DNA from 4 places in the Janthinobacterium leeuwenhoeki genome. Region 4 is predicted to be linked to each of the others. Evidence: predicted binding sites of a transcription regulator. Region 4 holds the regulator's gene; each other region holds the start of a gene.
What was found. Region 4 encodes sigma-54, which starts transcription at its own class of promoters, with help from an activator protein. Its sites were predicted from a motif close to TGGCANGNAANCTGCTTT; they were not measured.

Region 1 (3,951 bases), on a different contig from region 4:
ACACCGGCCAGCAAGCCGATGACCAGGCCGCCCATCGGGCCGACAAAGCCGGCCGCCGGGGTAATCGCCACCAGGCCGGCCACCGCGCCGGACGCGCCGCCCAGCATGGAAGGCTTGCCTTTGCTGATCCACTCGCCAAACACCCACGATAGGGTGGCGGCGGCCGTGGCCAGCAGCGTGTTGACGAAGGCCAGGGCAGCCACGTCGCCCGCTTCCAGGGAGGAGCCCGCATTGAAACCGAACCAGCCCACCCACAGCAAGGATGCGCCTATCATGGTCATCGTCAGCGAGTGCGGCGCCATCGATTCGCGGCCGTAGCCGACGCGCTTGCCGATCATGATGGCGCCCACCAGGCCGGCGACGGCGGCATTGATGTGCACCACGGTGCCACCGGCGAAGTCCAGCGCGCCTTTTTGCCAGATCCAGCCTGCCTTCAGGGCTTCGCTGGCCGAGGTGGCGGCGCTGGTGATCAGGTCAGGACCCGTCCAGAACCAGACCATGTGGGCCGCTGGCAGGTAGGCGAACGTGAACCACAGCACGACAAAGGCCAGCACGGCGGAAAACTTGGCGCGCTCGGCAAAGGCGCCGACGATCAGTGCGCAGGTGATGGCGGCAAACGTGCCCTGGAAAGCGACGAAGACGAACTCGGGAATGACGACGCCCTTGCTGAAGGTGGCGGCGGCGGCAAACGTACCCTTGGCCGGATCCCAGATGCCGTTCAGGAACAGACGGTCGAAGCCACCGAAGAAGGCCGTTTTTTCCGTGAAGGCGATCGAGTAGCCATAAATACACCACAACACGATGACCAGCGCGAACACCATGAACACTTGCATCAGCACCGACAGCATGTTTTTCGAGCGCACCAGGCCGCCGTAAAACAGGGCCAGGCCGGGGATTGTCATCAAGATCACCAGCAAAGTGCTGATCATCATGAAACTGATGTCGCCCTTGTTGGCGACAGGGGCAGCAGCTGGCGCGGCAGCAGCCGGGGCTGGAGCTGCGGCCGCCGGTACTGCTGCGTCAGGAACCGGCGTGACGGCGGGGGCGGCGACGGCCGTGGTCGTGGCCGCCTCCGTCTTGGCGGGCGCATCGGCAAAGCTCGGCGTGGCGACGCCAAACGCACACAGGCAGGCTATCCCGGCGAGCAATTTTGTTATATTTTTATGCATCAATATTCCCCTTAGAGCGCTTCGTTGCCGGTTTCACCGGTACGGATGCGGATGACCTGTTCCAGGTTGTAGACGAAAATCTTGCCATCACCGATTTTACCTGTACGCGCGGCACCTTCGATCGCTTCGATGGCCTGGTCGACAATGGCGTCATCGACGGCCGCTTCAATCTTGGTTTTTGGCAAGAAATCAACAACATACTCGGCGCCACGGTAGAGTTCCGTGTGACCTTTCTGGCGGCCGAAACCCTTCACTTCGGTCACGGTAATGCCTTGCACATTGATAGCCGACAAGGCTTCGCGTACTTCGTCCAGTTTGAACGGTTTAATGATTGCAGTAATCATTTTCATGGCAGTCTCGCTTAAAAGGTTTTGGACACGGTCAGCACGAGCCCGGATTTCGCCAGATTCTTGCCGTTCGGTGCCAGCGACGTGATATTGGCCTTCACGGCAGCCAGGGAAACGGTCGCCATGCCGAAGTCCTTGGTCACGCCGATCTTGACATCGTTGTAGCTGAGGGCATCGTTGTGCTCGACTTTCTGGCGGCCCACATGCACGTTCATGATGTAGCCGTCGATCAGGTCGAAGTTGCCGCCCACGTCGAGGTAGCCACTGTTCTTGCTGTCGGCGACGCCGAACAGATTGGTGGTCGAGTGCGAGTACTTGATGTACAGCGGACCATAACCGAGCTGGCCGTACAGCTCGAAGGTGTTCGCATTGGTGCTCAGCCCATTCGACGGATAGAAGTAGTACAAGCCGCCCACGTCATAGGTAAAATCCTTGCTGATCTCGCCTCGCTTGCCGCCGTAGATATCCCATTCCAGGTTGGTATCGCCGCCGCCATCCTTGATCCATTTGATGCTCGACAACCAGGTGCCCACATACAGGCCCGTCGGATTGTGGGTATAGTCGGCACCACCGCTGATGGCCGGTTTCAAACGGCTTTGCGAGATGCCGCGGTAACGGTAGTCGCTGGTCAGCGCCACGTTGTAGCTCACCACGTTATCGGCTACGGCTTCGGCTGCAGCAGGCGCCGCCACTGCATCCTGGGCCAGGGCGCTACCGCACACGGCGGTCATGGCCAGCGTCAACGCTGCTACTAAAGTCATGTTCTTGGACAGATTCTTCATGGCGATTCCCTTTTATTGAACTTTTAAAGCGGTTGAGGTTTAAAATCTTGGCTGGAGATCACAAAGCGTTCATCACTTCTTTAGCAGAATACGTGCCAGCTCTCTTGCTACCTTGACAGGTGCATTTCCGTCCACACATACCCTGCACACCAGCAGGAATGCGAATACGGACTGCTGAAGCACGATGAAGCGCCCAGTTACGCACCAGATTAACGCCGCTGTGCACCGCAATGGTGCGATGCACAGGCCGCACCATAAAAGGACTGACCATGGACATGAATACCTTCTTTAACGACTTGCAAGGCAAGATCCACCAAGCCATCGAAAATTCGCCGGCCAAGGATATCGAGAAAAATGTGAAATCGATGATGACCCAGGGCTTCGCCCGCCTCGATCTCGTCACGCGCGAAGAATTCGATATCCAGGCGCAAGTGCTGGCCAAGACCCGCGCCAAGCTGGACGCGCTGGAATTGCGACTGATCGAACTGGAAACGCGCCTGAACGAGTCCAAGGCCAAGGTGTAACATGCCGGCAGCAAGGCCCCGTTATCGGCGGCCCTGCTGGCATACCTCAAGCCGCTTTCCTTTTCAAGCGCTAGACTGACCCTGCGCGCGCCCGCGCCACAGGGGAGTCTGATGAGTCTGGCCGTCCTGAAAAGCCGCGCCCTGGCCGGCATGGAGGCACCCGAGGTAAGTGTCGAAGTCCACCTTGCCAACGGCTTGCCCTCGTTTACGATTGTTGGCCTGCCGGATACGGAAGTGAAGGAATCGCGCGACCGCGTTCGTGCCGCGCTGCAAAACTGCGGCTTTGACATGCCGGCGCGACGCATTACGGCCAATCTGGCGCCCGCAGACTTGCCCAAGGAATCGGGCCGCTTCGACTTGCCCATTGCGCTGGGCATCCTGGCCGCCTCCGGCCAGTTGCCGGGCGACCAACTGCACCGCTATGAATTCGCGGGCGAACTGTCGCTATCGGGCCAGCTGCGCCCCATCCGCGGCGCCCTGGCCATGACCTTTGCCATGCAGCGCAGCCAGTCGGGTGCGCCACGCGCCTTCATCCTGCCGCAGGCGAACGCGGACGAGGCAGCACTGGTCAGCGATGCCTGCATCTATCCCGCCCATAGCCTGCTCGAAGTCTGCGCGCATTTTGCTGCGCCCGCCAGCCAGACAGCCCTGCAGCGCCACCAGCCCGTGCTGGCAGTGCACGCTTTTCCCTATCCCGACTTTGCCGACGTGCAAGGGCAGCAACAGGCGCGGCGCGCACTGGAAGTGGCGGCAGCGGGCGGTCACAACGTCCTGATGGTGGGACCGCCAGGTGCAGGCAAGACCATGCTGGCCAGCCGCTTCCCCGGCGTACTGCCGCCCATGAGCGATGAGGAGGCGCTGGAATCGGCTGCCGTGCATTCGCTGGGCGGCCACTTCAAAGTTGAACATTGGAAACGCCGCCCCTATCGGGCACCGCACCAGACGGCGTCCGGCGTGGCCCTGGTGGGCGGCGGCAATGTGCCACGTCCGGGAGAAATCTCGCTGGCACACTGCGGCGTGCTGTTTCTCGATGAAATCGCCGAATTCCAGCGCCGGGTGCTCGATGTGCTGCGCCAACCCATGGAATCGGGCGTGATCAGCATTTCACGCGCGGCCCGCCAGGCCGAGT
Region 2 (3,951 bases), on a different contig from region 4:
TGGCTGGGGTGGGCGATGCGGCTGCCGCTGATGACCACCGTATCCATCAGTTGTCCGGCGGCCAGGTCAGCTGACTCGGCGGCAAAGACGTGGGGGGCGAGGGTAGCGCTGCCGGCGACAAACAGGCTGGCGATGGTGTTCAGGCGGAAACGATGCTGCATGCGGATTCTCCAATGTGAATAAAAGCCTGCTTGAGCGCGTGAGCGGCACAGGTCTGCATGTCGTATCAAGCAATATGCCTGCCATGTCTCCATTGGTGGGCTGAAATTATACGCGTGTCAGTGGCACGGCGTTTGCCTACAGCAATTGTCAGAGGCGCCGATGCCGCGCGCTTTTCCTGTGTTTTTCCATTGAAAAGGTGATTATGCCCAACTTCTTCTCGCGTCTGCGCCAGATGTGCTGGCTGCTGCCGGCACTCGCCAGCAGCGCCCTCCAGGCCGCTCCTTTTGCCTATGTCCCCAATGAAAAATCGGGCACCTTGAGCGTCATCGACACGGCTACCGACCAGGTAGTGCGCCAGATAACGGCCGGCAAGCGGCCGCGCGGCATCGCCGCCGACCCTACCGGGCGGCAATTGTTTGTCACGGATGCCGCCAGCAGCGTCTTGCTGCTAATTGATAACGCTGGCGGCACGCCCCTGCGTACGGTGGCGCTGGGCAAGTCGCCCGAAGGCGTCAGCGCTTCCCTGGACGGTCATTACGTGGCTGTGGCCGTCGAGGAAAACAATAGCGTGGCCTTGCTCGATGGCCAGACAGGTACCTTGCTTGCCGACATCAAGGTGCAGGGACGCAACCCGGAACATGCCGTCTTCAGCCCCGATGGGCGCTGGTTACTGGTCAGTGCAGAAGAGGCTGAGCAAGTCGATGTCATTGATGTGGCGCAACGCCGCCAGGTGGCTTCCATTGCCGTGGGACTGAGGCCGCGCGGCATCGGTTTCAGCCCGGACTCGGGCCGCGCCTACGTGGCGTGCGAGCTGGTCAATGCCGTCTACGTCATCGACATGGCCGCGCGCAAGGCGATTGCCACCATTCCAGCGGGCAAGAATGCCAATGGCATCGTGGTCCATCCCAGCGGCAAGCAGGTATATGTCTCGAATGGCACGGACGGCACGGTGATGGTGATCGACACGGCCAGCCACCAGGTCACGGCCACCATTGCCGTCGGCAAGCGCCCGTGGAATATGGCCATCACGCCCGACGGCGCCAAGCTGTACGTGGCCAATGGCCGCTCGAACAGCGTGTCCGTCATCGACACGGCCAGCGCGCAGAAGGTGGCCGATATTGCCGTGGGTGAATTGCCATGGGGCGTGGTGATTCGCTAGGCAAGCTGGAGCAGGTGTTCCAGTCTGGTACACCTGTTCCATTGTGCAGCGGCGTAGGGGCGCGGCGGCAGGGCTGGCCCGGATTGGAACAGGACGGCGCCACCTTGTTCAAAACGCAAACAGACCCACGCCCGCCTTTCATGCCAGGGCATGCGCGGAAAAGCGCGCCGGGATTGACGCCACGCCCTTGCAACAAGGGCAAAAGCGGCTAAGTTTGTAAGGGGATGGCGAGCTGGCACGGCATTTGCGGAAGACTCCGTGTACTCACCCCATCTGTACCAGGACGTTTGATTTTAACTACAGCACTTCCATTCTAATTAACCCTATAGAGGACGACATGAATCTCGCAGACATCAGCAAACTGGGCGTAGCCAATCCCTTCAAACAACGCTATGACAATTACATCGGCGGCAAATTCGTTGCCCCAGTAAAAGGTGAATACTTTCCTAACATTACGCCGATCACCGGCTTGCCGTTTTGCGAAATTGCCCGCTCCACGGCGGAAGACGTTGAGCTGGCGCTGGACGCCGCGCATGCCGCCAAGGATGCCTGGGGCAAGACTTCGCCTGCCGAGCGCGCCAATATCCTGAACCGCATCGCCGACCGCATCGAACAAAACCTGAGCCTGATCGCCACGGCGGAAACCATCGACAACGGCAAGCCGATCCGTGAAACGATGAATGCCGACATTCCGCTGGCCATCGACCATTTCCGTTACTTCGCCGGTTGTATCCGCGCCCAGGAAGGCTCCGTCGCGCAAATCGATGCGGAAACCTATGCCTATCACTACCATGAGCCGCTGGGCGTCGTGGGCCAGATCATCCCGTGGAATTTCCCGATTCTGATGGCTGTGTGGAAACTCGCGCCAGCCCTGGCAGCCGGCAATTGCGTGGTGCTTAAACCGGCCGAGCAGACGCCGGCGTCCATCATGGTGTTGATCGAGCTGATCGGCGACTTGCTGCCACCGGGCGTGTTGAACATCATCAACGGTTTCGGCCTGGAAGCGGGCAAGCCGCTGGCGTCGAGCAAGCGCATCGCCAAGATCGCCTTTACGGGCGAAACGGGCACGGGCCGCCTGATTATGGGTTACGCGGCGCAAAACCTGATTCCCGTCACCCTGGAGCTGGGCGGCAAGTCGCCGAACATCTTCTTTGAAGACGTGATGGATGCCGACGATGATTATTTCGACAAGTGCCTGGAAGGTTTCACCATGTTTGCGCTGAACCAGGGTGAGGTGTGCACTTGCCCATCGCGCGTGCTGATCCAGGAATCGATCTACGAAAAATTCATCGAACGGGCTTTGAAGCGCGTGGCCGCCATCAAGCAGGGCAACCCGCTCGACGCTTCCACCATGATCGGCGCCCAGGCGTCGCAGGAGCAGCTGGAGAAGATCCTGTCCTACCTCGACATCGGCCGCCAGGAAGGCGCCGAAGTGCTGGCCGGCGGCGAGCGCAACACGCAGGCGGGCGACCTGGAGGGCGGCTACTACGTGCGTCCGACCGTGTTCAAGGGCCATAACAAGATGCGCATCTTCCAGGAAGAGATCTTCGGGCCCGTCGTGTCAGTGACCACCTTCAAGGATGAGGCCGAAGCGCTGGCGATTGCCAACGATACCTTGTATGGCCTGGGTGCCGGCTTGTGGACGCGCGACGGTTCACGCGCCTTCCGCATGGGACGCGCCATCCAGGCGGGCCGCGTGTGGACCAATTGCTACCACCTGTATCCGGCCCACGCCGCCTTCGGTGGCTACAAGCAATCGGGCATCGGCCGCGAAAACCACAAGATGATGCTCGATCACTACCAGCAAACGAAGAACTTGCTGGTGAGCTATAGCCCGAAAGCCCTGGGCTTCTTCTAAACCGGCAACAGGCGCCGCGCCTGTAGTCCAGGCGCGGCGCGCAGAAAGGGATGCCATGAGTGCAGCAATTGCCCGGGTGGTCGCCACCGATGCGGCGCTGGAAATGATGGACAAGTTGCGCCAGCGTCACGGCCCGCTGATGTTTTTCCAGTCGGGCGGCTGCTGCGACGGCAGTGCGCCCATGTGCTATGCGCTGGGCGAGTTCGATGTCAGCGATACCGATATCTATCTCGGCAATTTGAATGGCACACCGTTTTACATGGGACTTGAGCAATTCGAGTACTGGGAGCATACCCAGTTGATTATCGATGTGGTCGACGGCAATGGTGGCATGTTTTCACTCGACAACGGTACGGGCAAGCGCTTTTTGACGCGCTCGCGCCTGTTCACCGATGAAGAGTGTGCGCTGTTGCATGCCCAGCCGCATGAACACGACAGAAAAAGCACCTGAGAGTTACACACACATACTAATAACAGAGGGAGATGATTGTGCAGAAAAAAATCATGGGGATCGTCGTCGGTTTGAGTGTCGCCTCGTTGGTCCAGGCGGCCGACGTGGGCAATGTCACCAATGCCATGCTCGACAGCACGGCGAAGAATCCCTCTAGCGTCCTGTCGTTTGGCATGGGCACGCAGGGCCAGCGCTATTCTCCGTTGACGCAGATCAATGACAAGACCGTAGCCAAGCTGGTGCCGGCCTGGTCATTCTCGTTTGGCGGCGAAAAACAGCGGGGCCAGGAATCGCAGCCGCTGATTCACAACGGCAAGATGT
Region 3 (3,951 bases), on a different contig from region 4:
TGCGGAGTGGACCGCCTTTGCAAAGACAGTCGAACCGAACTCCGCTCAGATGTCCGAACTGGCGCTCAGGGATCACGCCGAGGCGATCCTGCGTGCCGTGGCACTCGATATCGAAACGCACCAAAGCAAGCAGCAGCAATTCGATAAGTCCCAGGGTGGCACGATTCCTGCCGGCAAGGATGAAACCGCTGCCGCCATCCACGGTCGCCTGCGCCACGCCAGCAATTTTTCGCTGCTGCAGCTTAGCTCGGAGTTCCGAGCGCTGCGGGCAACCGTCTTGCGTCTGTGGTTACCGGAAGTGAGTCAGATGTCAGTAACGAGTACGTATGAAATGGTGCGGTTTAATGAAGCGATCGACCAAGCGCTGGCCGAGTCTATCGTGACCTATTCGGCACGCGCAGACCACACCAAAGGTCTGTTTGTCGCCATACTGAGCCATGACCTGCGCGCGCCCTTGGCCAATATCACAACTGCCGTAGACCTGTTGTCTCGGCAGCCGAGCATGTCGGAACACGCGATCAGCCTTGCCACAAAAGCCAAACGTAGCGCGATGCTGATGGGCGCGATGGTGACCGACCTGCTTGGATTTACGCGCCTGCAAATGGGAGCGACGCTGCCAGCCTCGCGCACGCGCATCGATGCGGACGAGGTATTTCAAGCCGCAGCGACCGACGCGCGCGCGATGTACCCGGCGAGCGCCATCATTTATCGGCCCAGCGGTAGCCTGGTCGGCGCCTTTGACGGCCTTCGGCTGCACCAGTTGACGACCAATCTTTTGATTAACGCAGCGCAATATTCGACCAAGGGCAAGGATGTGGTGCTGGAAGCCGAGGGACTTGCCGAGACGATCGTCGTCAGGGTCAGCAATTTCGGGCCGGTCATCGCGCCGGAGGCACTGAAAACAATTTTCCAGCCACTCGTTCAGCTGAACCTGGATGCTGAACAGGATGCACGACCGAACACCAGTCTGGGTCTGGGCCTGTTTATCGCCCAAGAATCTGCTTGGGTACATGACGCGACGATCACGGTTAGTTCAAACAAATCCGTCGGCACCGTGTTCACAGTGACATTCCCGCGCACTGTCGCGCCGTGATGGCACTCTCCAGGCGCGATACGCACGATGAACACCGCTGAGGTCTAGCCGTCGATTGCCTGCCGTTCGTGCCGCCTCGTATCTATCTCCCCAAGAACTGACATCTGATGCACCAACACGGTGCAGATGATGGATTTATGCCACAAAAATGGTCATTTTTTACACACTTCGCAAGCATCTCATTGGCACGCTTCCTGCTGGGCCATACATAGACACGGCTCAAGGGAAATCACAACATGGCAAATTTTTTCAATGAAATGACTGCAGGTGAGGTGGGGTCGGACAGCAAGGTACGTGAACACTATCGTGAATTTGACAACTGGCTGGCGCAGCAATCCCCCGAGACCATCGCCCGCAAGCGGGCCGAAGCCGACCTGACGTTCCGCCGGGTCGGCATCACGTTCGCAGTCTACGGCGACGATGCCGGCACGGAACGCCTGATACCGTTCGACACCATTCCGCGCATCATCCCCGCCGCCGAATGGGCGCAGATGCAGACGGGGCTGGTGCAGCGCGTGCAAGCCTTGAACATGTTCATCCATGATATTTATCATGAGCAAAACATCATCAAGGCGGGTATCATTCCCGCCGAGCAAATCTACAAGAATGCCCAGTACCGCCCGGAAATGCAGGGCATTGCCGTCGCCTCCGACATTTATGCGCATATCGCCGGCGTCGACATCGTGCGCGCCGGCCAGGGCGAATTTTATGTGCTGGAAGACAATTTAAGGGTGCCTTCGGGCGTGTCCTACATGCTGGAAGACCGCAAGATGATGATGCGGCTGTTCCCGGAACTGTTCGCCCGCAACCGCATCGCCCCCGTCGACCATTACCCGGACATGCTGCTCGACAACCTGCGCTCCGTCGCACCGATGGGCGTGGATGACCCCACAGTCGTCGTCATGACGCCCGGCATGTACAACTCCGCCTACTTCGAACACGCCTTCCTGGCCCAGCAAATGGGCGTGGAACTGGTCGAAGGCAAGGATTTGTTTGTCAACGACAATTCCGTGTACATGCGCACCACGCGCGGCCCCAAGCGTGTCGACGTGATCTACCGCCGGGTCGACGACGATTTCCTCGACCCGCTGGCCTTCCGCTCCGATTCCTCGCTGGGCGTGCCCGGCCTGTTGTCCGTGTACCGCGCCGGCCGCGTGACTTTGGCGAACGCCATCGGCACGGGCGTGGCCGACGACAAGTCGATCTACCCCTTCGTGCCCGACATGATCAAATTCTACCTGTCGCAGGAACCGATACTCAACAACGTCCCCACCTACCAGTGCCGCAAGCCGGCTGACCTGTCCTACGTGCTGGCGAACCTGGCGAAACTGGTGGTCAAGGAAGTGCATGGCGCGGGCGGCTATGGCATGCTGGTGGGGCCGGCGTCCAGCCTGGCGCAGATCGAGGACTTCCGCCAGCGGCTGCTGGCCAACCCGGGCGGATACATCGCCCAGCCCACCCTCGCCCTGTCCGCCTGTCCCACGTACGTGGACGCCGGCATCGCGCCGCGCCACATCGATTTGCGCCCGTTCGTGCTGTCGGGCAAGACGATTTCCATGGTGCCCGGTGGCCTGACCCGCGTGGCACTGGGCGAAGGCTCGCTGGTGGTCAATTCCTCGCAAGGGGGTGGCACCAAGGATACCTGGGTACTGGAAGCCACATCCGCTTTTGCAGGAGAGAAAACATGCTGAGTCGCACTGCCGATCATTTGTTCTGGATGGCCCGCTACACGGAGCGGGCGGAAAACACGGCCCGCATGCTGGACGTCAACATGCAAACATCCATGCTGCCGCAGTCCGAGCAGGACGCGGAACAGGGCTGGCGCGCCACCTTGGGCATTTCCGAACTGCAAAGCGCCTACGACCACAAGTATGGCCGCTTCCACACGCGCGACGTGCTCGACTTCATGGTGCGCGACCCGAACAACCCCTCTTCCATCCTGGCCTGCCTGACGGGGGCGCGCGAAAACGCCCGCGCCGTGCGCGGTACCCTGACGACGGAAGTGTGGGAAATCCAGAACGCCACCTGGCTCGACATGCAGAAGCGTTTGAAAAGCAATCTGCTGGAAACGGACCCCAGCCAGTTCTTCGAATGGGTCAAATACCGCTCGCATCTGTCGCGCGGCGTGACGTTGGGCACCATGCTCAAGGATGAGGCCATCCACTTCATTCGCCTGGGCACCTTCCTGGAGCGGGCCGACAATACGGCGCGCATCCTCGACGTGAAGTTCCATGGCGCGCGCGACACGTCGAAAGACATCACCCAGCGCGACTTTTACTACTGGGCGGCCCTGTTGCGCTCCGTCTCCGGCTTTGAAATCTACCGCAAGGTCTACCGCGACGTGATCACCCCGGAAAGAGTGGCACAATTGCTGATGTTGCGCGGCGACATGCCCAGATCCTTGCTGGCTTGCATGGATGACGTGGTGGAAAACCTCAAGCATATCCGCAACGATGTCTCGGCCGATACGGAACGGTTTGCCGGCAAGCTGCACGCGGAGCTGAAATTCGGCCATATCGACGACATCATGAAGGCTGGCTTGCACCTGACGCTGACGGAGTTTCTGGAAAACATCAACGACCTGGGCAACCGGGTCAGCCGCGACTTCCTCGTTCCCCTGGCGGCCTGATGCAGCTCACTATCCGCCACGAAACCCACTACGCCTACAGTGCGCCGCTGGCCTACACCATCCAGCAGCTGCACCTGACGCCGCGTATCGAGCCGCAGCAGCGGGCCCTGTCCTGGCAAATCACCACGCCAGGCCAGTGCCACGCCTACACGGATGCCTACGGCAATCTGTCGCACATGCTGACGATCAGCGGCAGCCATCAGTCGCTCAGCCTGGTGGCGCATGGCGT
Region 4 (3,951 bases):
CACCAATTTCAGCCTGGTGCGCATGGACTTGACGGGTAAACCCAGCTATATCGTGTCGGGCACCAAGCTCACGCATTATCCGCTGGACGATTCGTCCGATATCGACCAGCCCTTCGTGCGCAAGCTCACGCCCGGCATGCCGCCGTTGAACATGAACGCGGAACTGGCGCATATCGACCAGGACAATACCCGGCTGCAACTGCACCGCAAGGTCGTGATCGACCGCGTGGCCAGTCCGAAGGCGCAGAACCTGACGGTCAAGACGGAAGCGCTGACGGTGTTTCCGGACGAGGAAAGAATGGAAACGGACGTGCCTGTCGATATCCTGACGGGCGCCTCGCGCATCAATGGCATCGGCATGAAAGCCAATAACGCCACCGGCGTGGTGGAAGTGCAGAATGCGCTGCGCATGGTCCTCCCGCCGAAACCGCGCCCGGCCGCGGCGGCAAAATGACAGAATGAAACAAGGAAACCATACTATGAAGAATATCTTGCTGATGACCGTATTTTCCCTGGCCATCATGGGCGTGGCGCATGCCGAGAAGGCCGATTCCGAGAAGGAAGCCGTCATCACGGCACGTAGCGGCCATGTCGATGACGTCAAGCAGGTGCGTACCCTGACGGGCGACGTGGTGCTGGTCAAGGGTACCCTGACCATGAAGGCGGGCCGGGCCCTGATCACGGAAGACCCGCAAGGCTACCAGTTCATTACCTTCTGGGCCGATCCCGGCAAGCTGGCCACCTTCCGCCAGAAGCGCGATGGCGCGGGCGACCTGTGGGTCGAAGGCGAAGCGGAGCGCGTGGAATACGATAACAAGACGGAAGTGGTGAAACTGTTTTCCAAAGCCAAGCTGACGCGCCTGGAAGGCACGAAAGTGACCGACGTGGCCAACGGCCAATTCATTTCGTATGACAGCCGCAAGGAAGTGTTTGCGATGGAAAACTCCGACAGCGGCGCCAGCACCCCGGATGGCGGCAGCGTGCGCATGGTGATCCAGCCGAAGACCAAGGCACCGGCGGCGGAGAAAGCGCCGGCCACGCCTGCGCCAGGAAAGAAATAATGGACAATACTCGTTGCGGCAGCACCCTGATCGTTCGCGGGCTGCAAAAAACCTATGGCAAGCGGCAAGTCGTGCATGATGTCTCGCTGCAAGTCGAATGCGGTGAAGTGGTGGGTTTGCTGGGGCCGAACGGCGCCGGCAAGACCACCTCGTTCTACATGATCGTCGGCCTGGTGCCGTCGGACGGCGGCAGCATCGATATCAGCGGCGTGGACATCTCCAGCCTGCCGATCCACCGCCGCGCGCAGATGGGCCTGTCCTACCTGCCGCAGGAAGCGTCCGTGTTCCGCAAGCTGACGGTGGAAGACAATATCCGCGCCGTGCTGGAAATCCAGACCGTCGAAGGCCGTCCCTTGAAGAAGGCCGAGATTGAAGAGCGCCTGGATAAACTGCTGGCCGACTTGCAGATTGAAAAGCTGCGCGAGAACCAGGCCCTGTCCCTGTCGGGCGGCGAGCGCCGCCGCGTGGAAATCGCCCGCGCGCTGGCTACCGACCCCCGTTTCGTGCTGCTCGACGAGCCGTTCGCCGGCGTCGATCCGATTGCCGTGATCGAGATCCAGCGCATCGTGCGTTTCTTGAAGGAGCGCAATATCGGCGTGCTGATCACCGATCATAATGTGCGCGAGACGCTGGGTATTTGCGACCGTGCCTACATCATCAACCAGGGCTCGGTGCTGGCGTCAGGACGCCCCGACGACATCATCGCGAACGAGTCGGTACGCCGGGTCTATCTGGGCGAACACTTCCGCATGTGAGCCAATGAAACAATCATTGCAGCTGCGCACTTCGCAGCACCTGGCACTGACGCCGCAGTTGCAGCAATCGATACGCCTGTTGCAATTGTCTACCCTGGAATTGCACCAGGAACTGGAGCAATTGCTGACGGACAATCCCTTGCTCGAGCGCCTGGACGATCCGCTCGACCGTTCGCTGCGCCTGCTGTCCGACGGGGCTTTGAGTTCCACGGCCGCGCCGGCAGAAGCACCGCCCCAGCCGCCTGGCCAGGAAGCGCCGGCGGCGCCGGCGGAAGCGGAAACCTTTGACGGCGAGGCCAGCGAGGGCCCGGCCGCTGCGGACGGCGGCGACAGCGACTGGAGCGAGGCGAGCCGGGGCAAGGCGCCCGATGACGAAGATTCGCGCCCGCAACTCGAAGCCCATCACTGCACCCTGCGCGAACACCTGATGGAGCAGATGCGCGTGACGGTGCTCGAATTGCGCGACCGCGCGCTGGTCGAGCTGATCATCGACGCGCTCGACGACAATGGCTACCTGGAAGAGTCGCTCGACGAGATCCTGGCGCGCCTGCCGGAAGAGCTGGAAATCGACGCCGACGAGATGCGCACGGCCTTGTCGCTGCTGCAAAGTTTTGATCCGCCGGGCGTGGGCGCGCGCAATGCCTCCGAATGCCTGGCCCTGCAAATCAAGCGTTTGCCGCATATCGCCATGGTGACGCGCCGCATGGCCCTCGTCATCGTGGAAAAGCACCTGGCCTGGTTTGCCCAGCGCGATTTCAACAAGCTGAAAAAAGCCCTCGATTGCGACGATGAAGACTTGCGCGAAGCGCAGACCGTGATTCGTCAGTGCAATCCGCATCCGGGCGCCGTGTTTGCCTCGGACGTGTCCGATTACGTGGTGCCCGACGTCGTCGTCAAGCGCGCGCGCAATGGCTGGCAAGTCACCCTGAACAACGACGTCATGCCGCGCCTGCGCGTCAACGCCATGTACGCCAACTTGTTGAAGCAGGGCAAGGGCGAGGGCGCCATGGGCGCACAGTTGCAGGAAGCCAAGTGGCTGATCAAGAATATGCGCCAGCGCTTCGACACGATCCTGCGCGTGGCGCAGGCGATAGTAGAAAGACAAAAGAACTTTTTCTCGCATGGCGCCGTTGCCATGCGCCCCCTTGTGCTCCGTGAAATAGCTGATACACTGGGTTTACACGAGAGCACTATCTCGCGGGTAACAACTCAAAAGTACATGCTGACCCCGCACGGCATGTTCGAGTTGAAATATTTCTTTGGTAGCCACGTCGCCACCGAAGCGGGGGGCGAAGCGTCATCGACGGCGATACGGGCATTGATCGTGCAACTGACAGGAGCAGAAGACCCTAAAAATCCTTTATCCGACAGTAAGATTGCGGACATGCTGGGGGAACAAGGCATGGTGATTGCGCGACGTACTGTTGCCAAATACCGGGAAGCGTTGAAAATTCCGCCAGTGAGCCTGCGTAAGTGTTTGTAAGTTTTTTTCGGTTCCTCTGCGGGCCGGATAGGATGGACCGCACGAACCCGATCATCTTTAGGAGTGTGTATGAATCTCACCATCAGCGGACATCATCTCGAAGTGACACCAGCCATCCGTGAATACGTACAAACGAAGCTGGAGCGCGTGAAACGTCATTTCGATCAAGTCATCGATATTGCCGTGATTCTGACCGTGGATAACCTCAAAGAGAAAGAAAAACGTCAAAAGGCCGAAGTCAACCTGCGCCTGAGTGGCAAAACTGTCTATGTGGAAAGCCTGGCGCAAGACCTGTATGCCGCAATCGATAGCCTGATCGACAAGCTCGATAGGCAAGTGATGAAATACAAAACCAAAGTGCAAGGGCACGGTAAAGAGGCGATCAAGCATCTGCCAGACAATTCGGAAGAAGAATTCGCCGCCGCCTAAGCGGCCTGCGACTTTCAACCGGTTGTGATCAACTAAGGGCGCACAGTGCGCCCTTTTTTGCGCCAGTAGCTGTTGAGCGCTATGTCTCCCTCACAGGCGCTAGAATGTGCCCGTTCTCACTTCTTTCCATTTTGCCATGAGCGACTTCGTCCACACCTCCATCCGCAACCACACGGGCCACATCGTGCTCGACCGCCCGAAAGCCTTGAATTCCCTGTCGCTG

Region 1: a site for sigma-54 is predicted at 2,379-2,396, ahead of ACQ4WS_RS24525 (TorF family putative porin). Genes of this name have one in related genera too.
Region 2: a site for sigma-54 is predicted at 1,555-1,572, ahead of adh (aldehyde dehydrogenase). Genes of this name have one in related genera too.
Region 3: a site for sigma-54 is predicted at 1,277-1,294, ahead of ACQ4WS_RS22540 (circularly permuted type 2 ATP-grasp protein). Genes of this name have one in related genera too.

The regions. Positions count from the first base shown of each region.
Region 1 is NZ_JBNYXT010000054.1:18,950-22,900, forward strand. Features, by position in the region: gene ACQ4WS_RS24515 (ammonium transporter) at 1-1,169, opposite strand, end outside; gene ACQ4WS_RS24520 (P-II family nitrogen regulator) at 1,181-1,519, opposite strand; gene ACQ4WS_RS24525 (TorF family putative porin) at 1,531-2,298, opposite strand; gene ACQ4WS_RS24530 (accessory factor UbiK family protein) at 2,568-2,822, shown strand; gene ACQ4WS_RS24535 (YifB family Mg chelatase-like AAA ATPase) at 2,934-3,951, shown strand, end outside.
Region 2 is NZ_JBNYXT010000060.1:8,765-12,715, reverse strand. Features, by position in the region: gene ACQ4WS_RS25045 (TonB-dependent receptor family protein) at 1-161, opposite strand, end outside; gene ACQ4WS_RS25040 (beta-propeller fold lactonase family protein) at 365-1,321, shown strand; gene adh (aldehyde dehydrogenase) at 1,659-3,179, shown strand; gene ACQ4WS_RS25030 (DUF779 domain-containing protein) at 3,235-3,630, shown strand; gene ACQ4WS_RS25025 (PQQ-dependent methanol/ethanol family dehydrogenase) at 3,684-3,951, shown strand, end outside.
Region 3 is NZ_JBNYXT010000040.1:40,177-44,127, reverse strand. Features, by position in the region: gene ACQ4WS_RS22545 (sensor histidine kinase) at 1-1,093, shown strand, start outside; gene ACQ4WS_RS22540 (circularly permuted type 2 ATP-grasp protein) at 1,330-2,784, shown strand; gene ACQ4WS_RS22535 (alpha-E domain-containing protein) at 2,778-3,722, shown strand; gene ACQ4WS_RS22530 (transglutaminase family protein) at 3,722-3,951, shown strand, end outside.
Region 4 is NZ_JBNYXT010000030.1:24,272-28,222, forward strand. Features, by position in the region: gene lptC (LPS export ABC transporter periplasmic protein LptC) at 1-454, shown strand, start outside; gene lptA (lipopolysaccharide transport periplasmic protein LptA) at 480-1,061, shown strand; gene lptB (LPS export ABC transporter ATP-binding protein) at 1,061-1,816, shown strand; gene ACQ4WS_RS19860 (RNA polymerase factor sigma-54) at 1,821-3,299, shown strand; gene hpf (ribosome hibernation-promoting factor, HPF/YfiA family) at 3,369-3,728, shown strand; gene ACQ4WS_RS19870 (enoyl-CoA hydratase/isomerase family protein) at 3,865-3,951, shown strand, end outside.